DNA from 2 places in the Scytonema sp. HK-05 genome. Region 2 is predicted to be linked to the other one. Evidence: predicted binding sites of a transcription regulator. Region 2 holds the regulator's gene; the other holds the start of a gene.
The links. Region 2 encodes NtcA, which controls nitrogen genes in cyanobacteria. Its sites were predicted from a motif close to TNTGTANNNNNNNNTACANA; they were not measured.
Positions count from the first base shown of each region.

Region 1: a site for NtcA is predicted at 9,726-9,745, ahead of pirA (arginine synthesis PII-interacting regulator PirA). Genes of this name have one in related genera too.

Region 1 is NZ_CAWMYC010000136.1:2,161-14,135, reverse strand. Features, by position in the region: gene AACT52_RS30420 (serine hydrolase) at 1-1,203, shown strand, start outside; gene psb28 (photosystem II reaction center protein Psb28) at 1,214-1,582, shown strand; gene mctP (monocarboxylate uptake permease MctP) at 1,585-3,129, opposite strand; gene AACT52_RS30405 (DUF3311 domain-containing protein) at 3,167-3,367, opposite strand; gene dprA (DNA-processing protein DprA) at 3,959-5,080, opposite strand; gene AACT52_RS30395 (RNA recognition motif domain-containing protein) at 5,829-6,128, opposite strand; gene infC (translation initiation factor IF-3) at 6,778-7,269, shown strand; gene AACT52_RS30385 (YdcF family protein) at 7,362-8,051, opposite strand; gene AACT52_RS30380 (DUF2301 domain-containing membrane protein) at 8,051-8,704, opposite strand; gene AACT52_RS30375 (SAM hydrolase/SAM-dependent halogenase family protein) at 8,885-9,661, opposite strand; gene pirA (arginine synthesis PII-interacting regulator PirA) at 9,808-9,963, shown strand; gene AACT52_RS30365 (Hsp20/alpha crystallin family protein) at 10,294-10,773, opposite strand; gene AACT52_RS30360 (hypothetical protein) at 11,009-11,137, opposite strand; gene AACT52_RS30355 (glycosyltransferase) at 11,406-11,975, opposite strand, start outside.
Region 2 is NZ_CAWMYC010000110.1:36,879-48,853, reverse strand. Features, by position in the region: gene AACT52_RS21425 (polyribonucleotide nucleotidyltransferase) at 1-1,462, shown strand, start outside; gene AACT52_RS21420 (DUF3146 family protein) at 1,760-2,023, shown strand; gene AACT52_RS21415 (pre-16S rRNA-processing nuclease YqgF) at 2,102-2,557, opposite strand; gene AACT52_RS21410 (DUF3084 domain-containing protein) at 2,699-4,189, opposite strand; gene ntcA (global nitrogen regulator NtcA) at 4,405-5,076, opposite strand; gene fabI (enoyl-ACP reductase FabI) at 5,604-6,380, shown strand; gene hisB (imidazoleglycerol-phosphate dehydratase HisB) at 6,498-7,166, shown strand; gene AACT52_RS21390 (ABC transporter ATP-binding protein) at 7,321-8,310, shown strand; gene AACT52_RS21385 (SLBB domain-containing protein) at 8,782-10,365, shown strand; gene AACT52_RS21380 (alpha/beta hydrolase) at 10,495-11,975, shown strand, end outside.

The DNA.
Region 1 (11,975 bases), on a different contig from region 2:
GGTATCGGTGCGATCGTAGGCACGGCGTTATCAGTATTAGATCCTGCTACTCGCATCGCCACACCAGAAGCAACATCACCTGAGACAACTATCAGGCAAGAAACACAACCACAACCTACCCAAAATCCCCCAGTAGCGGCTTCCAGCTTATTGTTAACTCAGGAAATTTCTTCTTTAAAAACTGTTATACAAAATTTGGCAGCGGCAAACCCCAATCTCACACCAGGAGTTTTCTTGGTAGATTTGGACAATGGCGGTTATGTGGATGTGAATGGCTCCTCTAGTTTTTCTGCTGCTAGCACGATTAAAGTTCCGATTCTAGTTGCCTTTTTCCAAGATGTAGATGCTGGCAACATTCGCTTAGATGAAACACTCACCATGCAGAAAGAAATGGTGGTAGGCGGTTCTGGGGATATGCAGTACAAACCAGTGGGAACCCAGTTCACAGCGATGGAAGTCGCAACTAAGATGATGACAGTTAGCGATAACACGGCAACAAATATGCTGATTGCCCGCTTGGGTGGTATGCAAGTGCTGAATCAGCGTTTCCAGAGTTGGGGTTTGACAACCACTGCAATTCGCAGTCCACTTCCCGATTTGCAAGGGACAAACACCACCAGTCCCAAGGAGTTAGGGAATTTGATGGCGATGGTGAGTAAAGGCAATTTGGTGAGTATGTCATCACGCGATCGCATGCTGGATATTATGCGCCGCACAGTCAGAAATCATCTCCTACCAACCGGTTTAGGACCAGGTGCAACCATTGCCCATAAAACAGGGGATATTGGGACAACACTAGCAGATGCGGGTGTGGTGGATATGCCGACTAGCAAGCGTTACATAGTCGCTGTTATGGTACAACGCCCTAATAATGACGCCCGCGCCGAAAAACTCATCAGCTCAATTTCTCGTGCGGCTTACCAACAGTTTAGCCAGACTACTGCCATACCAGGCACTACAGGCAGCACAATGCCCCCAACTGGTTATCAGTCTCCTGTCATGAGTCCGCCTTTACCTAACAACATACCCAACAATATGGGAAGAACAATGCCCCCAACTGGTTATCAGTCCCCAGTCATGAGTCCGCCTTTACCTAACAGCATACCCAACAATATGGGAAGCACTGTACCCAACAATACTTATCAGTCTCCCGTTCAGCCCCCAGTGATGAATCCGCAGTATTATTATCCTTACCAACGCTAATCTCTGTTTCATGACATCTACTACACCCTCAATCCAATTTTTTGCTGGCATTTTTGAAGAACTCAGCAACGTCAGCTTGCGAGGTAACCCTAGTTCTGGAAAGCGCATTGTTTTGATGAGATTCAATCAATTGAAAGCTTTGGAAAAATTTAACAGCTTCACTAAACAATCTTTAAATTCCATGCTTTTGACAGACGAAGAAGGTGAGATTAGCGTGACTCCTTCTTCCACACAATTTATTTTTGGCGGTGCAGAAGGTGATGAATTGCAGCGTGTAGAGTGCAAATTTGAAATTGAGCAAGATGACCATTGGGAACGATTCATGCGCTTTATGAATCGTTATGCTGAGGCTAATGGTATGGCATATGGAGAATCTTGAACCTATTCACTAACCGTTTGTAACAGTGCTGGCGTTTCCACACTTTCTTCATACTCAGCCCAAGAGGTCGAATCCTTGCCCAAAGGTAGCCCGACGATTCGACAAATCAGCGTGAACAGAAGAACTAAACCGAGATTAATCAGCAAAGCAGCCACTCCGGCATATATAGAGACGCTGAGTTTGCCAAAATGAAGTGGAAAAATTGAATTGAAACCTTGTGCTACCATCATCTGAGTCCCTGCAATCATGCCGCCTGCCCAACCTGCAACCAAAGCCCACCGGTGAAACCAACTGGTGTAGAGTCCTAAGAAAACAGCAGGTAAGGTCTGCAAAATCCAAACTCCTCCAAGTAGTTGAAAGTTAATAATATTTGTGGTTGGTAAACCCAGAATAAACACCAAAGCGCCAAACTTAACTACGAATGAAGTCAACTTGGCAACGGTGGATTCCTCGTGTGCGGTGCAATTTGGGCGGAAATACTCTCGATAAATGTTGCGGGTGAAAAGATTCGCAGCTGCAATTGACATCACTGCAGCTGGTACTAACGCCCCAATGCCAATAGCAGCAAATGCAAACCCTGCAAACCAACTGGGAAAGATGGCACTCAACAGGGCTGGAACCGCACCGCTTGCTTTGTAGGCGCTAGGCAACTCGATATGAGCAGCGATCGCCATATAACCCAACAGCGCTAGCACACCCAACATGAGGGAGTAGATAGGCAGTAATGCAGCATTGCGTTTGATCACGTTACTGTTTTTACTGCTAAGAACACCCGTGATCGAATGAGGATACAAAAATACAGCCATTGACGAACCGAAAGCTAGCGTGATATAAGCCGGATACTGAGCTGGTGCGAGAAGTTCATGGAATGTTTTGGGATTTTGCAGGGCATGTTGATGAACAGCCGCAAAAATATGATCAAATCCGCCCAATTTGGATGGAATATAGACAAGGGCTACGAGCACAACCAGCAGGATCATGAAATCTTTGACAAAGGCAATCATGGCTGGAGCGCGAAGACCGCTTGTGTAAGTGTAAGCCGCTAGAATGACAAAGGCAATAATCAATGCGGCTTCTACTGGAACCCCGATTTGGGCAATGCAGACCTCAATGCCAAACATTTGCAAAGCAATATAAGGCATGGTTGCCAGAATTCCTGTCAGCGTCACAGCCAAAGACAATAGGCTGCTACCAAAGCGTTCTCGCACAAAATCAGCCGCTGTGACATAGCCGCGATTTTTAGCGACAGTCCAAAACTTGGGCATGACAAGATAAACGAGTGGATAAGCCAAAGCCCCGTAGGGAATGGCAAAAAATCCCGCAGCACCTGAGCTATAGAGGGCGGCGGGCACAGCAATGAAGGTATAGGCAGTATACAAATCTCCACCCAATAAAAACCAGGTCACGACTGTTCCAAAACGCCGTCCTGCCAATGCCCACTCATCCAGTAAATTTAAATCACCTCGACGCCAGCGAGCTGCGACAAAGCCAAGGATCGTAACCAGAACAAAGAAAAAAATAAATACGGTTAATGCTATCCAGTCCATGATGGATATCCTCCTAATCAGTTTATTTGCAACAGAACTAAGCTTTCAGTCGATATAAACCAGCTAGAAGTAAAGACGTAAGAAATATCCAGAGCGTTTGATACCAATAGAAGAATGGAATCCCTACCAATGTGGGTTGATTTCTGTTATAGAAAGATGGATATGACAGGGCAATGGCTGGAAGAATTAAAAGCCAGCGCAGCCAAACACGTTTATTTTGAGTTGGGCGACTCACCATAACCTCTCCCTTTATAAGTTGAGTAACACGCAGGAGACTGAGCCGATGTATTGCAATTGGTACTTTGTTGCACTGCTACTGCTCTACTTCCTACACCGATGAGAGTTAACGATGTTGAAGCAATCGCGCAGAGTGAATGTTGAAAGATTGCCATTCGCTTCACATTTGAGTTATGAAATCCCTTAATTTGGGAATCCTCATGGCTTATCAGCCACTAAACTAAAGTATTTCGCATCCGTTAAGGACCAGACCAGGCAAGATTTACCAGTTAAGTGAAACTTAATCACAAAAAGTGAGGTGAAATATGCTTTCTTATATCTTGTATATAAGTGTTAATTCTTATAATTAATGAAATTAAAATAACATTAATTATATGTGTGGAATACGAAAATTCAAGCTGTTGGAGCCTGCTTATACCAATTTGAAAAAAGAATGCGACAGATACACACTCTCAAACCCTCGTTATATATGGCTTTCTTAATGCCGTACCTTATGAATGAGCGAATGCGTGAATTGGTATTAGGGAGGCTTGGTTTGTATAGCCACACTTTTCTAGAGTGTTGGTGCAAGATATGAGATCTGCGATCGCCTTTAACAGCGCTGATACCGCATCCCTGGCAATTGCGAAACTAAACCCATGAGTTCCAACTGCAACAAAGCGCTGGAAACTTCACCCGCACTCATCCCGGTTTGTTGGATAATAAAATCAAACGGTAAAGATTCTGAAGCGATCGCATCCATAACCCGTTGAAGTTCTGGTGATAAAGTTGGCAACGGTAACTGCTGTTCTAATGACGGCGATGCTTCAACAGAATCGAGTTGTGGTATTGCTCCCAGCATTTTTAACAGTTCGTCTAATTCTTTAAGAATGGGAGCAGCCCCTTGGCTGAGTAATTTTAAACACCCTTGAGATGGGTAATCATCCAGTCTTCCTGGTAGGACATAAACATCTCGCCCAAAATCGTTTGCGTAACTTGCGGTAATCAAAGCACCCGATTTTATCGGTGCTTCCATCACCAAAACAGCACGACTCAAACCTGCGATAATTCTGTTACGACGGGGAAAGTGAGTGCGATCGGGTGGGGTTTTTGCTGGATACTCACTGACAACCAACCCAGCCGTCAAAATCTGCTTGTACAGTTCTAGATTTTTGGATGGATATACCACATCTACACCCGTACCTAAAACTGCGATCGTGCGTCCTCCAGCTTTCATCGTAGCGGCGTGACTTTCAGTATCTATTCCCTCTGCTAAGCCAGAAACTACTGTGAACCCATTTTTAGCCAAAGCCGTACTAATTTGGCGAGTCCAACGAATACCATACTCCGAAGGTTGGCGTGTACCGACGATTCCAACGAGTTGTTTTTGTCCAAGATTTTCTTGCAAGTCTACTTCACCGCGATAGTAGACAATCGGCGGTGGACTGGGAATTTCTAGCAGTAACCGGGGATAGTCTGCATCTGCTGGTGTCCAGAAATTCGGGTTTTGCTCTTGGTGTTGCACAAGAAATTGTTCAGGTTGCAGACGGGAACGTTGTTGCACGACCTTTTGCAGAGTCTGAAAACCAAAACCTTCTACTTTTCCCAACTGGGCAGGCGTAGCTTCCCAAGCTGCTGCCAGTGTACCAAAATGCTGCTGCAACCGTCGTAGTAATACTGGACCAACCCCAGAAATTTGTGACCAAGCTAGCCAGTATGCACGTTCTTGTCCCAATAGTCCATCCTCACCTCTTCTGGGTTTATTATTCCCAAATTAGAAAAGCAAAGCGGACTTCCAAAAAATAAAATCTAAACTGCCTGTGGAGGAATAAGCGCGTGGATGTTGCTGTATGTTTTCCGACTTACGGCATCTGGAGTAATGACCAATGAAGCAGGAAATTTTTTCAAGGCGACGTAGGAGTTGCCCCATCCTCAGTCGTAAGACAGGATGGGGAGGATAATTAAATAGTCAAAAACTTTGCTAAACTTAGTCAAACTTTGGGAATTTAAGAAAGTTTTTCACAGAGCTTGTGTTGTATAATTAAGTTAATGCCGAAAACCAAGGCTAAAATTTCTGGTTTGTAAACCACAGTCGCGGTCATTACTAGCAAGCCTGTAAAAAGGTCAAACGGGAAGTCCACAGTTTGTTAAATTAGCTGAAAATAACGGGTGACAAATGACTAAAAGCCTCAAAAAGGTTATTCGTTTCGATACATAGGGTGGGCTACACCCGAATTTACGCTTGTGGACTGTTGGAGCCGACTCCCTTGATAGAAGCAAGAAGCAGACCCTCTAAAGGAAACTTTAGTTGAATGGCTAGCTTTAAATAAGTTTGGTCAAGTTTTGTATAGCAGAATGTCACGTTTTTATCCGCAGTCCAAATGTTGTATCAAAAAGGCTCAAGCATTCTTGCCTGAGCCACTGCTAAATAAAATTAATTTCCTAGATTAATGGGTTAGCTCAAAGAGCTAAATCTATTAAGCTTAGTAGCGGTTGCGGAAGCTGTTGTTTCCCCGATTACCACCAAACGAACCTCTTTCTTCCCTGGGCTTAGCCTTAGTCACTTTTAAATCACGTCCCATCCACTCCGCACCATTGAGCGCATCAATGGCAGCTGTTTCTTCAGCATCTGTACCCATTTCTACAAAACCAAAACCGCGCATACGACCTGTTTCACGATCCGTAGGTAGCTGAACGCGCTTGACAGAACCATATTCTGCAAACACAGTATTGAGACTATCTTCTGTAACTTCGTAAGAAAGATTGCCTACATAAACTGACATAGATTGTCTCCGAAATTATAAATGTGTGGAGATTTAGGTTTCGGAGAAAAGTTTGTAAATACCAAAAACAAAAAGCCTGTCAATATTAAAAACAAACGCTGTTAACCGAATTAATTCTCAGATCCCATCATGACATAGCAAAATACTTTTAGGGAGAAAGTTGGAAAAAGCGTTATATAAAGTTATGTAAGCAATTGATAGCTAGGTATAATCATGGCACAGCTTGAAGGCATACTCTCTACAGTTTGAACAATCATCTGCCGCCCATTGTTCGTCCATGCGAAGGAGCTTAAAATTTTGAGAACCGCTATAGCACTTTGAGTTGTGGGATTATTTTGTATAAAGCTATACAAGTATATGCTTTGAAGAAAACTCTACACTAATGATATATAGCAATCCGGTTTGATTTTTGAAAAAATTTAAGTATCTTTCGGGTGTGCCTTGCCCACTATATCTAGGTTATATCTGGGTTTTAGTGAGCAAGGCACACCCTACATGTATTTCAAAAATCTGCGGAGGAATCCTATGTCATACGTTTGTCTAACCAAGTAGGAGAGTATTGTTTTAACACATCATAAATTTATAGTTAGTGTTGTGTTACATTGGCATTACTTGCACTCGCGAAGTATTGAACAATTGAGAGGAAACCATTATCGTCATCCAAAAGCAACTCATTAACTCCCAAATCAAGTCACCTCAAGTTTTCTTGATTGACCATGAGAACAACAACCGTGGTTTGATGGATACACAGGAGGCTCTACAGCTAGCACAGAGCGTAGAGCTTGACCTAGTTCTAGTCTCGGAAGGCAAAGACGCTCCAGTTGCGAAGGTTCTTAACTATGGTAAGCTTCAGTATCAAAAGAAAAAGCGTCAGGGACAGAGCGCTAGACCTACGGTAAAGGAAGTTCGGCTCCGTCCTAACGTGGGTGTGGCTGATTACAATTTACGTATCGAGCAAGCAATTCAGTGGTTGAGTAAAGGCGATTCAGTAAAGTTTGTTATTCGTTTACGAGGTCGAGAACATCAATATCGTGAACAGGCTGGAGAACTGTTAGAGCGGATTGTAACTGCTCTCTCGCAAGTAGGTAAAGTCCAGTCGCTTGATAAACGCTCACTGATTGCTCAAGTCATTCCTGCCTAAATTAGTTTTCCAGGAATATTTTAGTGAACTCAAGTAGCCAGACGAACTCCTATATGTGCTGGCTACTGTAATGCTGTCGTGTGCTGTATTATTCAAGCTTTCCACTTCACAAATAGGGCATAAATATAAGCGATCGCCTCAGAAATGACTGTTCGCACACCTTCGCTAGAAACCCACCATTTCTTGGGATCGTATTCTGCTGGTTCAGCAGCAATCACTCCCACTTTGATTTTGGGAGCAAGGACTTGTTTGTATATCAGCCAACTTCTACGGGCATGGGCATCATTTGTAAACAAATTTACTGATTCTAGCTGGTCATTTGAACTTGATAGCCATTGATGAAATGCCACCGCAGAGGCATGAGTACGATCCCTAATAACTTTAGGTGTCGGAACAACGACCAGCTTTTCTTTTGGTACACCCATTTCTTTCAAAGTTGCTGCGGCAATTTCTGCAAAATTCTTGTATTCAATCAGATAGGAACCTCTTTCCACTGGTCCTCCTGTGGTAAAAATTTGGCGATAGGAACCAGTGGAAATTTCGCCAACCGCTTGTTTTAGTGCTTCGTCTGATAGCCATCCTTCTACAACCAATGCATCTGCTTTGATGGGGGAAGTGACTGCTAGAAATGGGTGTATGTAAGTTATCATGAAAAGTAATAAAATAGCGGCAGTTGCGAACAGACTCACCCATCCTTGAAGGGTAAACATCCACATTTCTTGCCGCTTTATTAACCGAATTTTCGGGAATTTTTGCTTTTTATAACGAATTTTAGTAGGCATTACACCTTTGCTAAACGCTGTGCCTTCAAATATTCAAACACAGATTTATCCCCAATATCCGGAGGAATTGCTTGTATTGCTTTCCGTGTGGCAAACACCACAAACAAAATTGCCCACAGTCCTAATAAAACCTGTTCTCCTTGTGTTGGCAAGACTCCAAGCATATGCCCTAGCAGTAGTACCGGCACTATTGGCGTCAGTATTTTGGTTTCCAGACGATTGAAGCAAAATGCTTCTTTGAAGTAAATCCCTGTCAAAGCGACAAAGGTAAAGCCCACTCCCAACAACGTCAGTGGTTGGGTGTAAATGGTTACAGCTAAAGGTGTACTGCTAGATAATGCCAGGATAACTGCGGTTATGCTGCCAATAACCCAACAAACTTGCAAAAGTCGGTGCAGAAACGCCATATATATATGGATGGTCAGTAAACTGACACCAAGCGCCAGACTGAAACAGGCATATAGAGGCGTTAGGAGTTGGAAATTAGGGTTATTGTTTAGCACAACCAAAGCGCTGCCTATGGCAAAACTGAGTGCAGCTACCATTAAGCCAGTACGGTAGATGATCACGCCTGTGCGATCGCCCTCAGTTAGAGTAAATTCTCCAAACTGACCTTGATACACTTCTGGTACATATACTGTTTGCTGAGTCATAGTTATTTGAGATTTGACATTTTGGATGACTTGGTGGTAAAAGCAAAAAATTTTTCAATCCACAATTTCTATGGTAATAAGCACCAACCGCTACGCGTTTACAAAATCAGCGAAAAGCTTGTGATATAAGCATGCGTGAATTTTAAATGCGTGAATGCGTGAATGCGTGCGCCTGCGGTACTAGCTTTCAAAAGCAAGTTCCACCGTATCTTCCAAGTGTATCTGCAACTGTGAGTGTGCGTTACCGCGATTGATGGCAATTTCTACCCAACCGTGACTTTCAACGAGTGCGATCGCCTCTCCAACTTCCACGTCACTATAAGTTTCACTTCCTGTAATCGTTAACCCAGCTGCTTTAACATACCAGGTTTTGCCTTGCACGTAACTCCCTGGAATGTTCGTCACTAAGTTACCGAAGTGGTCAATATATTGAATAGAACCTGCTATACCAGTTTCTGTTAAAATACATCCAGATATGTCCATCTGTACCAAAGTTGCTGAGTTAATTGGATTCCCCAGTTCTTGAAAAGGGACTCCCTTGGCAAGATGTGCAGCGACTGGTGCAAAAATATCCCTCCCGTGGAAAGTCTTGCTGGGTTGAGAGATTCTCCAATAATCAGGGTTTGTCAATTCTACTACTGCGAGCGCTGGACTTTGACTTAATAATCCGCTGAATGTGCCATTATCTGGTCCTACCAAAAACCCATTGGCAAATTGTACTGCGATCGCCCGTCGCGTTCCTCCCACACCCGGATCGACCACTGCTAAATGCACAGTCCCATCTGAAAAGTACGGGTAAGCATTCATCAGGCAAAACCTAGCCGCTGCGATGTTTTGCGGCGGAATTTGGTGTGTCAAGTCTACCACCCTCACTTGGGGGTTGATTTCGGCAATGACTCCCTTCATTACGCCGACATAAATATCGCGATCGCCAAAATCGCTGAGCATAGTGATCATGGGGTTAGGATGCATCTGGCTATAATATATTTCTGGTTGATTAATATATATGACATTTCATTTGTCTGTAACATAAGCTACGAAAAATTTGCTATGTTATGAAAAGCAGACATATAATGGAGAAGTTAAAGAGGCTAATTGTCAAAATGACCAAGAACAGAGTGCAAGCAATAACAAAAGCACGGGAAGTGCATCAATCGAATATTAAAAGAAGCTTAGAACATCGCTTAGAAGTAGCTAGAGCCAAGGGCGATGAAAACCTAATTCGGCTGCTGGAAGCAGAAATGAAGTATTTCAGCTAAGTCAAGATTTTATTGTTCTAGTTCATAGTTTTGTTGTGTATCAGCCCGCTTAAGCGGGTTTTTGTGTGTAAAGGGGACTGGGGATTGGGGACCCTTGGATTGGGGTAGTGGTATATCAAACCAAAAATTATGTCTGGGGAAATATTGACCATCACCAAGTCGGGAGCATTTCCACTCTTGAGCCAGTCCCCAGTACCCAGTCCCGGGGCGACCAGTTGAAATAGCGTTCCAGCACAAAAATCCTCACCCCTAACTCCTTTGCCACCTTGGGAGAGAGTTTAAAGGTGAGGAAACTGACGATAAGTGATTAAGCGGATTTTGTATTAGAAGTTATTTGACACTGGCTTCGAGGCTTTGACCAGAACCAGAGGAAGATACTTCGCCTAGATTAATCTTGACCACACGATTACGGACTTCTTCTACCTTAGGCAGGGTAAGAGTCAGAATACCATCGCGGTAGTCAGCTTGTACCTTGTCATTTTGCACTGCAACTGGTAAGTTAATGATGCGCTGGAACTGACCATAACGGAATTCAGAGTGCAGGTGGTTGGAGTCGTTATGCTGGCGCTGACGTTCTCCAGAAAGAGAAATAGCATCACGAGTGACTTGCACATCGACATCCTTTGCCGCAATACCAGGAAGCTGTGCTTTTAAAATCAAGTTATCACCTGCATCAATTAACTCAACAGCAGGAGCCCAAGCAGCAGATGATGCATCATTAGTTTGAGCCGTTAGCTCATCAAACACTTGATCCATCTGACGACGAAGGTTTTCTAATTCTCTGAAAGGTTGCCAGTAGCGAATCATCATAAACTATTTACCTCTGCATTAGTTACTAGTTACTAGGTGTTATTCAGTAATTCTTGCAGCGTTTCTACTGCTGACACCTGCTATCTTGCCCTAATACTCTATGGGGTGAAAATGCAGAGAACACGACATTTGAAGTAGTGTTTTTCCCACCTCGGGAAGATGAGTTTTAAACAGTTAAACTTTCAGATTTTACGCTTTTATTAGTTGGTAAGAAGTACGGTTGTCTTCGTACAGTTCAGTACGGTTTATAGCTGTTTGCAACTGCATTGAATACAGTTCTTGTGGGGTGGGCATCTTGCCCGCCCTTGAATCTAGAACGGGCGGGACGCCCATTCCACTCATAAGCATCAGTACTGTAATCCATTCAATAGACTTCTTGCAGAAGTCGGGGAAAAGGGGAAGGTGGGGTCCCCTCTGGGGATAAGGGGCGGGGGGAAGGGGTCCAAGGGAAAACCCATCCTTTACCCTTTGCCCTTTTCCCTTTTCCCAACAATGAGCAAAAGTGACTTTTGCAAGAGTTCTAATTGAAAACTGCTGTATAAGTCTGTCCCAAAGGCAAATCATGAACTGAGAAAAAGTGGATGTGCAAGGAAATGTACATCCACTTTTTTTGACTTCACTTTTCATAAAAGCTATTTCACCTGTGTGACGCGCCAACTGAGCTTCAAATTCACCCAGAAGTTCCAAACAGTAGCGACTGCGATCGCAATCAGGTTAGCAATGTAGCGATTAGGAATGACGAAATTAAACACCAAGTTCAACACCAATACATTTAACACTAATCCGGCAAGACAGATGATATTGAATTTCAAAAACCGCTTCAAGCGCTGACGCCATTGCTGCTGGTGGCTGCTGACATCGGCAAAAGTCCACATATCATTCCACAAGAAATTATTGACAATTGCCACTTCACCTGCAATGATTTTGCTGCGCGTCAAAGGCAAACCCAAAGTCGTCGGGTCACTAAGCAAGTAAAGCACTGTCATATCTACAAATACCCCCGATAGTCCCACCAAGCCAAAGCGGAGGAAGCGACCAATCGGGAAACCGATGCGTTGAGAGAATTGTCCCACCTTCCCTGTAGATAGTCGTAAACGGATGAGGTGGTGGATGTACTCGACATATTGCTTCCACGTTACTTTACTTTCACCCTCTTTGCGCTCACTGAACACATAGCCGACTTCAGCAATTTTGCCGACGTT
Region 2 (11,975 bases):
GCCACCAGAGGTAGACCCGACGCTGGAAAATTATATACGCGATCGCGCTGCCGAGGGAATTAAGAAAATTCTGTCGCAATTTGATCTGGACAAAACAGCACGAGATACAGCTTTAGATGCCATAAAGGAGTCAATTCAAACAGCGATCGCCGAACTTCCAGAAGAAGACACCGTTCGCGTTGCCGCATCTGCAAACAGTAAGGCTGTTGGTAATACCTTCAAAGAACTTACCAAAAAGTTCATGCGCCGTCAAATCATCGAAGATAACGTTCGCGTTGACGGTCGCAAGCTTGATGAAGTACGTCCCGTATCTTCTCAAGTCAGCGTCGTGCCTAAGCGAGTCCACGGCAGTGGTTTATTTAACCGGGGACTGACTCAGGTGCTAACCGCTTGTACTCTGGGCACACCGGGAGATGCCCAAACATTAAATGATGACTTGCAACAGGATCAACACAAGCGCTACATGCACCATTACAACTTCCCACCGTTCTCCGTCGGGGAAACCAAACCCTTACGTGCGCCAGGACGACGGGAAATCGGTCACGGGGCGCTTGCAGAAAGAGCTTTATTACCTGTGCTACCCTCAAGAGAACAGTTTCCCTACGTTATTCGGGTGGTATCAGAAGTTCTTTCTTCCAATGGTTCTACCTCAATGGGTTCGGTGTGCGCTTCCACGCTAGCGTTGATGGATGCAGGCGTACCCATTTCCAAACCTGTCAGCGGTGCCGCAATGGGTTTGATTAAGGAAGGCGACGAAGTCCGAGTCCTAACTGACATTCAGGGGATTGAAGACTTTTTGGGTGACATGGACTTCAAAGTCGCCGGGACGGATAAAGGGATTACCGCCCTGCAAATGGATATGAAAATTCCAGGTTTGCCTTTGGATATTATCTCCCAAGCCGTCCACCAAGCTAAAGAAGCACGGTTGCACATTCTGGAGAAAATGCTCCAGACAATTGCTCAACCGCGTGAGGAAATGTCACCTTATGCCCCACGTCTGTTAACCATTAAGATTGATTCAGACATGATTGGTCTGGTCATTGGACCAGGTGGTAAGACGATTAAGGGCATCACTGAGGAAACAGGTGCAAAAATTGACATCGAAGACGATGGAACGGTGACGATTTCTGCCGTGGATGAAAGCAAGGCGAAAAAAGCGCGTAACATCATCCAAGGCATGACACGAAAGCTCAACGAAGGTGATGTCTACGTAGGTCGGGTGACGCGAATCATACCGATTGGTGCGTTTGTGGAATTTTTACCTGGCAAAGAAGGGATGATCCACATTTCGCAACTTGCTGACTATCGTGTTGGCAAAGTTGAGGATGAAGTCGCAGTCGGTGATGAAGTGATTGTCAAAGTCCGCGAAATTGACAACAAAGGCAGGATTAATCTCACCCGCCTAGGTATTCATCCAGAACAGGCGGCTGCAGCGCGAGAAGCTGCGGCTGTGAATCGGTAATATCTAAATCAGGATTTAGATTTACCGATTGTGGATGAATCGCAAATCTAAAATCTAGATAGCCGCACGAGTGAACTTGCGGCTAAATTGCAAATCCAAAATCTAGACAGCCGCACGAGTGAACTTGCGGCTACATGGATCAAGCCCGCTTGCGCGGGCTTTAGAATTTCTCATATATCTTAGCCGTAGGAGTGTCAAGCGAACACCCAAATACTCCCATTGGTCTATTTGAGGTATTTTGAGGAAATGTAAAGCTATAAAAAGTTAGCTTTCATTTTAAACTTGACACACAGCATTGTGAGTGCTAAACGTTTACCAGAAACTACCGCCCATGTGAGGATTACCCGTCAATCCTGGCAACAGGGCTTTCTTGAAGGTGAAGTCAGAGCAGGTGACTTTGAATGGCAGTTCCAATGGCATTTCCGCCAGGGAGAACTGTCTGTCAAGCCTTCTCAAGGGCGAGCTTTAATCAAAGAACCTCTCGGTCGCTTTTTAGAGCAACGAGACTACCAGCTTGAACCGGGAGGAGACTACGCTTTTACTATTCGGGCACAACTGTAAGAAATAAGATAGAAGACACAACAGAGAAGACAGAATGGTTGCTTGAGTCTTCTTTCTTCACTTTTCCCTGTTGTTTCTTCACTCTTGATTCCTAACTACTGATTCAGTTAAACGATTGAGGTATCTTTCAATTAACAGGATAGCTACAATGTCATCTATTGGTCGTGGTGGTTGCCGAAAGCCCTGTGGTATCAGCTTGGCCAATCCTTTAGGAGGATACATTTGCCAGTAGCGATCGCGTGCCTCTAAGCTAGTGTAGCGCTCATCCACTAAAATAACGTTCAGCGGATCTGTTAATTGATCATACAATTGCTGTTTCCAGCGTTTTGCCGTGGTTTGGTCACCCATCACCAGTAAGGAAATGGGAAATTTTTGACGCAGCGACACAATAGCGGCGATCGCCTCACTTGCCGATACGACTTGGTGATGGTACAATTGTCTATCCAGTCCCATCACAGCTAAACCACACTTATCACGACCTGGGTCGAAACCCAAGATAGCTGGTTGAGTTGGCAAGAATTCACGCAAAGTCATAATAAAAAGTTAAAAGTCAAAAGTCAAAAGTCAATAGCTTTTGGACTATAAACGTTTGACTAGAAATTATTAAAAATTAACAATTAGCAACATAGCTCAATAACATTGGTACTTAAGCATTTTTCATTTATCCTTAGTTTTTTAAGTGCTAAAAATAATCTGTCCGTTTTGGATTGCCACTAGTTTAACTTTCAATGGTCCGGCTGTATATGTGTCCTCTGCGGCAATAGCCTTGATATCTATTGGCTGGTTGTACCGTCTCAACTGGGCGATAAAGCGAATGAAAGTCCCATCAATTTGAATACTTTCTAAAATCCCAGCGTTACGGGCACGAAATTGCGAAGCAGAAATGAGCTGTTCCAGCCGTTGCCGTAGTTGATAGGATGTCATGGTGTTGGGATCTGCGCTCGTGGTTGCTATAACCTCACCTCCGGTAAAAACGACTTGATTGCGCGCTGCATCAGCAAAAAATCCAATCTGCTTCTCTCCTTTAACATAATTGCCTGCAGAAAAAATTCGCACTACGTATTCTCGACCATCATCAATCTGCTTGCTCAATTGCTCTACCTGCTCTTGTGTCACTTGGAGCAGCTGCGAATTTGTCGGATTGGTTCCAGGCTGAGTTAATTCGATGCTAGCGTTTCGGTTAGCTTCTTGTAAAAGTTGAATGATTGCCTGACGTGCTGCAACAGGCTGCGAGACACGAACAACGCCTCCGGCAAGAACTTGACCACGAAATAGTGCTAGTTTCCCTAAACGCAGGTCACGGTAAGACTGGTAGTATTTTTCCAGCCTTGCCACTTCCTGTTCCAGAGAGTATTGTTGTGTTTCCAATTCTTGCAGGCGAGATTCCCGTTGAGTAATCACTTGCTCTCGGGCTACAATTTCTGCATTGCGTTTTTGAATGAGTTGATCCAGTGCGGTGATTTTTTTATCACGTTCTTCAATCGCTTGCTGTCGGTTGGCTAGCTCGCGATCGCGTTTCGCAATCGCTGTTTTGGCTTGCTCAATTGCTTTTTTCGCTTCAGCATAAAGTCGTTGGCGTTCTACTTTTCTTTGTTCTATTTCCACCAACAGCTTTTTTTTCTCGTCAGCAACGCTTTGAAGTTCCCCTATGGCTTGTTTATAGCGACTGACTGCTTGATTAAGCTGGTTTTGTGTGCCTTGAAGTTGAGCTTGAGTCTGAGCTTGTTGGCTTATGGTACGGTTCAGTTGAGCTTGTGTTGCCTGTTGTTTGGCGTTTGCTTCCTGCAAGGACTGATTCGTCTGCTGCAAGCGTTCTTCTTGAGCCTTTTGTTCTTTTCGAGCTTGCTCTAGCTCTCCTTTAGTGTCTTCTAGCTGTTTTGCTGTTGTGTTCAGTTGTTCGCGCCTGCGCCTGAGGTCTTTTTGAATATCCTCTAGCTCGAACACTCCTGTGCGCAAACCATCGTCAATAGCAAATAAAATTGCTAGGGTAGATGCCGAGATCAAAGTTCCTGTCAAAATCGTTACCAGTACTGCGGTGTTTTTAGGACGCAGCTTGAACAGTGAGAGCCGCGCTTTGCCAACTCTTGTACCAATGCGATCGCCTACGGTGGCAATCACGCCTCCCACAATTAAAATTGCCAAAATTAGGATGTACCCGGTGGTCATCTTCAGCTACCGACGAAATCCTTCCAGATACAGCCTACTACTTCCAGTCATTATCTGTGGGAAATTGGGAAAAAGGCAACCATTGAGTTCACTCAATTTTCACCTATCCTTATTCCAATCCAAGAAAGGTCTGAGTTTTGAGCCCTAAGTTTTGAGTTCTTTTTTCTGACTTTTTTATCTTACTCATAACTCAGGACTCCCAACTCAAAACTTTTTTAGGTGAATTGCCGACTTAAGGTAACAGGCTTATGAACAGTAATCTTTTTCTTGTGTATGGAAATCATCTTTTTCTCGCGCAAGTCACCTAGTAGCCTAGTGACGGTAACGCGGGTTGAACCAATGGCTTCAGCGATCGCTTGATGAGATAGCTTCAGATCAACTGTGATTCCATCTGCACAAGGAACGCCAAAATCACGACAAAGAATTAACAAAAAACTCACCAACCTAGAACCCATATCTCTGTGAGCGAGTGTTTCTATCATCATTTCTGTCTGTAAAATCCGCGAAGATAGTCCTCGCAGCATTAACATTGACAATTCTGGGTTTTCCTTGAGCGCTTGTTCCACCTGTTCAATTGGTGCTGACAGCAATTCTACAGATGTAAAAGCAACCGCATGGTAAAACCTATCTGACTTGTTTCCTGTCAGCAAGGATAAGACGCCGAAAACACTATTTTCCCGCAGCAGTGCTACGGTTATTTCTTCTCCTGCTTCATACACCCTGGAGAGTTTTACGGCACCTTTTAATAGAAAATACACTCGTTCGGCAGGATCGCCGGGGAAAAAGATGGTTTTATTACGTTCAAATGTTTCCACAACCGGCGGAAACGCTCCGGTTGCCATCTGACGAAAAACATTTGCTAGGGCTTTATCTTGTGTCACTATCATCTCCCTTCCCCTACCCAATGCCGGAAAAACTAAAACCGATTCCCTAAGAATACACCTGAAAAATCAATCACACATTGTCAACGTTTTTGTACTTTCCTATACTTATCATCTTTGCCTTACAGTTATTTGTTCATCATAATACATAATTTTTAGTCTTTAGATCTAGTCCTTTTTAATAGTTAATTACAAAACTTCTTTTCAAAAGTTTTATGAAGTAAAAAAAATAGACATAGTAATTCTATTGAAGGTATGAAAAGGTTCTTGAGAGTAGTATCTGGCAGATAGGGAGAAAAATCCTATTGACTACCTAATACCTACTATCTACTACCTACTTTCAACCAGCTACTGCAAGACGAGACAATCATTAATAACCGCTATATGTTGACCATGTCTTAAAAAATAAGTGTGAATTGTGTTGTATCAAAAGTTTACTGAAAAATCATGTTTGCAAATAGTACCCAAAACAAAGAGAAATTGGTGTCAGATTCTAGTATGCTCAAGCATGAATGTTCACATTAAGAATTTCTATGCTGGATCTCACCGGAAAAAATGCCTTAGTAACGGGAATCGCAAACAACCGCTCGATCGCCTGGGGGATAGCCCAACAACTACACAAAGCAGGAGCTAACCTAGGCATTACATATTTGCCAGATGAGAAAGGCAAAATGGAGAAAAAAGTCGCAGAACTGGTAGAACCGCTAAACCCTAGTTTGTTTCTTCCTTGTAATGTCCAGAACGACGAGGAGATTAAATCTACCTTCGATACGATTAGCGCTAAATGGGGATCTTTAGATATTCTTATCCATTGCCTTGCCTATGCCAACAAAGATGATCTAAGTGGAGATTTTAGCCAAACCTCCCGTTCTGGCTTCAATCTAGCTTTAGAGGTTAGTACCTACTCCCTAGTGCAACTCGCCGGATATGCTAAACCTTTGATGACACAGGGAGGAAGTATCGTCACTCTCACCTACCTAGGAGGTGTACGGGCAATTCCCAACTATAATGTGATGGGAGTTGCCAAAGCAGGGTTGGAAGCGAGTGTGCGATACCTGGCAGCTGAGATGGGTCCTGTAAATATCAGAGTGAATGCCATCTCTGCCGGTCCGATTCGGACTTTAGCCTCTAGTGCTGTAGGAGGCATTTTGGATATGATTCATCATGTGGAGCAGATTGCTCCTCTAAGACGCACCGTCACTCAGCAAGAAGTGGGCAATGCGGCGACTTTCCTATGTAGTGACCTGGCAAGTGGAATCACAGGGCAAGTCCTGTACGTGGATGCAGGATATGAAATCATGGGAATGTAAAGTTAGTATTGCTATTTGTTAACTGATAATCACTATTTGTCTATTTACCATTAGCGATTAGGTGTTAGCAAATGGCTCTGACCCATTACTCTATAGTAAGCATAAGCTAGGTTCTGTATGCAAATAAGCGATGCCTCGGCTAAGGACTCCGTCCTACGCCAAATTCTCCCCTCACACAACGAAGCGCCTCCCAATGGCGCTCGTATTGCCGAAATTAGCCGCACGACAAGCGAAACAGATGTGTATGTCAGAGTTAACCTCGATGGTACAGGTGTTTGCAATGCAGCAACCGGCATTTTCTTTTTAGATCATATGCTGCATCAAATCAGCTCCCACGGATTATTTGATTTGGAGATCAAGGCGACGGGGGATTTGCACATTGATGACCACCATACCAACGAAGATGTAGGTATTACCTTGGGTCAAGCTATTAGCAAGGCACTTGGCGATAAGAAAGGTATTGTCCGCTTTGGTCATTTCTTTGCACCTCTTGATGAAGCACTCATTCAGGTGGCGTTGGATTTTTCTGGACGTCCCCACCTGAGCTACGGCTTGCAAATTCCCACTCAGCGGGTGGGAACTTATGACACCCAGCTAGTACGCGAATTCTTTGTCGCTTTAGTGAACCACAGCCAAATGACACTGCACATTCGCCAATTGGATGGCATGAATTCCCATCACATTATTGAAGCAACGTTTAAGGCATTTGCCAGAGCAATGCGGATGGCAGTAGAAATCGATAAGCGTCGTGCAGGTATGATTCCTAGTTCTAAGGGAATGCTGTGAACAAGCAGGGGAAGCAGGGGGAGATGAGGGAGCACATCCTCCTCATCCCGCTCATCCTCCACAAAGAGGACATTAGTCAATAAGGTGTTATTATTGTCAGTCAACTGGGTAATTTATCATTACATCGTATTTTTGCTGTAGCCCTAAGCACAACATGATGTCTGTTGCAGACGCCCCCGACTCTCAAATAAATACCACAGGCATTCCGCCTGTTGTCCTAACTTCTGAGTTGCGAAAAGTCTATCGTACTGGCTTTTTTTTGAATCAAAAAGTCGTATCCCTCAAAAGCTGTTCTTTGAAAGTTTATAAGGGAGAAACTTTTGGGTTACTCGGACCGAATGGTGCTGGAAAAACGACGCTGTTGAAATTGTTGCTGGGGATTATTCGCCCAACATCAGGACGGGGATTGCTTTTGGGCAGACCATTGGGCGATCGCACTGTTAAAGAACGTATCGGCTACCTCAGCGAAAATCCTTGTTTGTATGACTACCTCACTGCTTGGGAATTTTTACAGCTGGCAGCTGGACTGTTTCAAATTCCTAAAAAAGTGCAACGTCAACGCATTCCTCAACTGTTGGAATTGGTGGGGTTATCCCAAGCAGACGCCCGCAAAAAGCTGCTTCGTCGCTATTCTAAAGGAATGCTACAGCGTGTTGGTATGGCACAGGCACTCATCAATGACCCAGAACTAGTGTTTCTTGATGAACCTATGTCCGGTCTTGACCCTGTGGGGCGTTACCAAATGCGCGAAATTATCGTGACGCTTAAAGCTTCAGGTAAGACGGTTTTTTTTAACAGCCATATTCTTAGTGAAGTTGAGCAACTTTGCGATCGCATCGCTATCCTTGCTCAAGGAGAATTAATTTCCTCTGGTTTCCTTGATGAACTATTAGGAACAAGTAACGTATATCATGTCAAAGGTCAAGGTGGTGATTGGGAAATTCTCAAAAAATGGGTTCCTAATCTAGAGTATCAGCCTAATGGTTCTTGGCTAGGTGAAGTGCAAGGCGATGCTTATGATTTTCTTGCCAGTCTTCGCTTGATGGGAGGGCAACTTATTGCCATGAATTTGTCTCGTCCTTCTTTGGAGGAGTTTTTTGTCCAACAAATCCAAAGACATAACAACTCTCAAAGGATAGTTTGACGGGGATTCTGCTAACCTTTTTTCCTCACCGTCCTCAGTCAGATACTCTTTGCATAACTATTAGACACAACGAATAACGTATACATAAATGGGCAATTCAAAGCTTTATCTGTTTTTACTAATATTTTGATTGTGGTTTGATGCTGTTTATATGCCACTCGAGGTGACTGAAAAATCCTAATTTTCTTATACGTAATATTTGCTAAGGAAGAATATTTTTGTTTATACTACTAGGGGAGTGCAAAATAAATCATATAAACTGTAATGAGAACCACAATATTTTAAAGAGTAGGTAGAATCAAGATTCAACTTTAAATGAACTTTACTAAAAGTTCAAAGACAATAAACAATTATGCTCCTGAAAAAGAAGATTCTTTAAGAAGAGATGATTGTGAGGAACTTGAATAGGTAAGAAGAGTCAAGCTAAAAAAGTTTAGAAAGTACTTTACTAAATAGTAGTCTCAGGTAAATATGGATAATGCAAGGTTAAAATTTATCAGTAAACCATTCGGGGGTGTGGTACTGTTAACTGTTGTTCATATCGCGTTTCCGTGTGTTAGCTTAGCTCAGAATCAAGTCAAACAACCAACGACACAGATAAAAACAAGTCCTCAAAGACAAGCCGTACCAACAACGACGCAAAGAAAAACAACTTCTCAAAGCCAAGCCATACCAGCAACAACAAATACACAAAGACAAGCGGCACCATCAAGAGCTGTACCAGCAGCAACGGGGATAGTAGATACTAACTATACATTAGGCGGCGGCGATCGCATCAGAATCAGCGTATTTGAGGTTCCAGAGTATTCAGGCGAGTACCAAATTCCGCCGGGTGGAGGGATAAACCTACCTCTGATTGGCACCGTGTCCCTGTTAGGGCTAACAACAGAACAATCAGCTGAGATAATAGCTCAAAGATACTCTCGTTTTCTTAAGCGTCCTATTATATCAGTCAATCTTATATCATCCCGTCCGATTAATATTGTTGTTGCTGGAGAGGTGACGCGTCAAGGAGCGTATAGTCTCAGCTTACAAGGAGGTGCAGGTGACAATCCTGGTGTGCAGTACCCCACTGTACTATCAGCACTTACGGCAGCTCAGGGAATCACGCAAGCGGCAGATGAGACAAGAGTGCAGTTAAGGCGCAAGCTAGGACGAGGACCAGAGCAAGTTATTACTGTCAATGTTAAAGAAATTAGACAAACAGGCAGAATCCCCCAGGATCTTACCTTGCGGGATGGAGATACCATCTTTGTACCAACAGCAACCACTATAGACTTGGCAGATGCACGAAATGCATCCGCATCAAGTTTTGCCGCAAACCCCACCACACCCCGTACAGTAGCAGTCACTGGTGAAGTTCTTCGTCCTGGAACCTATCTGATCACTCAAGGTGCCGCAGAAGGGTCAGGCGGCACAAACGGTACGCCTGCCATCACCGGTCTGCCAACTTTAACACGGGCATTGCAGTTAGCTGGGGGAATCACGTCACAAGCTGATATCCGCAATGTCGTGGTACGCCGATCCACAAGAACCGGTACAGAACAAAATATAAAGGTTGACCTGTGGAAACTTGTGGAAAGTGGCGACATAAATCAAGACCTGATTGTGCAGGACGGAGATACAGTTTATTTTCCGACTGCAACCGAAATCAACCGAGCAGAAGCGACTCAATTAGCGACAACAACTTTATCCCCCTCACGCATTCAAGTAAACGTCGTCGGCGAAGTCAAAAGACCAGGACCAATAGACATTCAGCCGAATAGCTCCTTGAACCAAGCAATACTTGCTGCTGGTGGATTTAACGATGCGAGAGCTACCAGGGCTAAGGTAGATTTGGTTCGGCTTAATCCTGATGGATCTGTTACCAAACGTCTCGTAAAAGTGGATTTAACAGCAGGAATTAACGAGCAAACCAATCCCATACTTCGCAATAATGATGTTGTGTTAATCAGCCGGAATGGTCTAGCTAAGACTTCTGATACCATCAACAGTGTAGGAGGACCTCTAGGTACTATCTTGAGTATTATCAGATTTTTCGGAATCGGCTTTTAAGCGTCAACACAATCTGGGGACGCTTGTCAACCCCTTTGCATCCCCAAACTTCCACGAAACTGCACTGCGACCAATAAAGTCATGAGTTATGCGCTACTAATAACAAATGACTCGTGACAAATGACTAATATGCAGTTTCAGCTTGGCAAAAATCAGCGTAAGGCATCGTTGGTACAAAAATTACTATGTGCTTTGACGCTTACTTTGGGATGGGGCGTGGGAATGCCCTCTACTTTGGCAGCCCAAACAGTCACCATCCGCCTAGGTCCATTTCAGCAATCGGTAGCGATCGCAGATTTAGAAAACTTTGCCAAAACTGGGAGACTACCATCCGGGCTGGAAGTTTTGTCATCAATGCTTACGCCTGAAGTGCGAGGATTTCTGACGAAACGTTTGGAAGTCAATCCTGCTTTTGCGGATAAATTTGTTGACGGTCTGATGCGATCGCCAGGAGGTAGAGAGTTTATATCATCCATAGGTGGAGTCATACCAGGCAGTACATCAGAAAGTATCAAGGCAACCCTGAATTTCGCACTACGCCAGGCAAACGGTTTTAACGCACTCAGCTTCTTGCGAGCTTACCCAGGAGAGAATATTACCGTAGATGCCACGAAAGCGATTGGTTTGGCTGTTGATTTTAACCCAAATAACTTACAAAGTCAAGCTTTTGGTCTGTTATTAGAACGAGACTTGTCTGCTGAAAGTAGCATACCTTTTAAAGCAGCATTCAATCCAGCAGCGCTGGGTCCTGAAGCAGTACAGCAGCAGACAATCATCTTGAATGACCGACAGCGTAACCGTACGATTCCTGTAGACATTTATTCGAGTCAGGGAAACGCTGAAAACCCACTCGTTGTCCTTTCCCACGGCTTTGGGGGAAACCGAAGATTTTTGAGCTATTTAGCGCGTCATTTAGCTTCTTATGGCTTGACTGTTGCTGCTGTTGAACATCCTGGTAGCAACGCCAACGCTGTCAGTAGAGCCTCAGATACACAGAATTTGGGACAGCTGCTAAGAGCAACTGAATTTATTGATCGACCAAAAGATGTCAGCTTTACTCTAAATGAACTGGCAAAACTCAATACTCAACCTGGGCAACTTCAAGGAAAGTTAAACACCGAAAAAGTCACTGTTATCGGTCACTCCTTGGGGGGTTACACCGCTTTGGCTTTGGTAGGAGCAGAGGTAGACTTAGAGGAGTTGCGTAAATTCTGTAAAGATTCTTTAAATATCGGCGAAGCTCCTGGTGATTGGTTGCAGTGTGCGGCGGCTTCCTTAGGAGATAGAAAACTGAGGTTACAAGATCAGCGAATCAAGAGTGCGATCGCTCTTAACCCCCTAGTTGGAAACCTCTTTGGCAAAAAAGGTCTGGCTCAAGTCAGCAAGCCAGTCTTAATCTTAACTGGAACCGAAGACGCTCTGACTCCAGCGCTCAAGCATCAGATAGAACCTTTTACCCAACTGCGGGGAGAGAAGTACCTATTAACTGCGATTGGTGGTACTCACTTAAGTATTAGCGATCCAATATACCCAACAAGTGCAGCCACCAGTATTGTTAAAGAACGAATAGGTGAAGAAACCAAATCTTTACGTCAATTAACTCAAGGCGT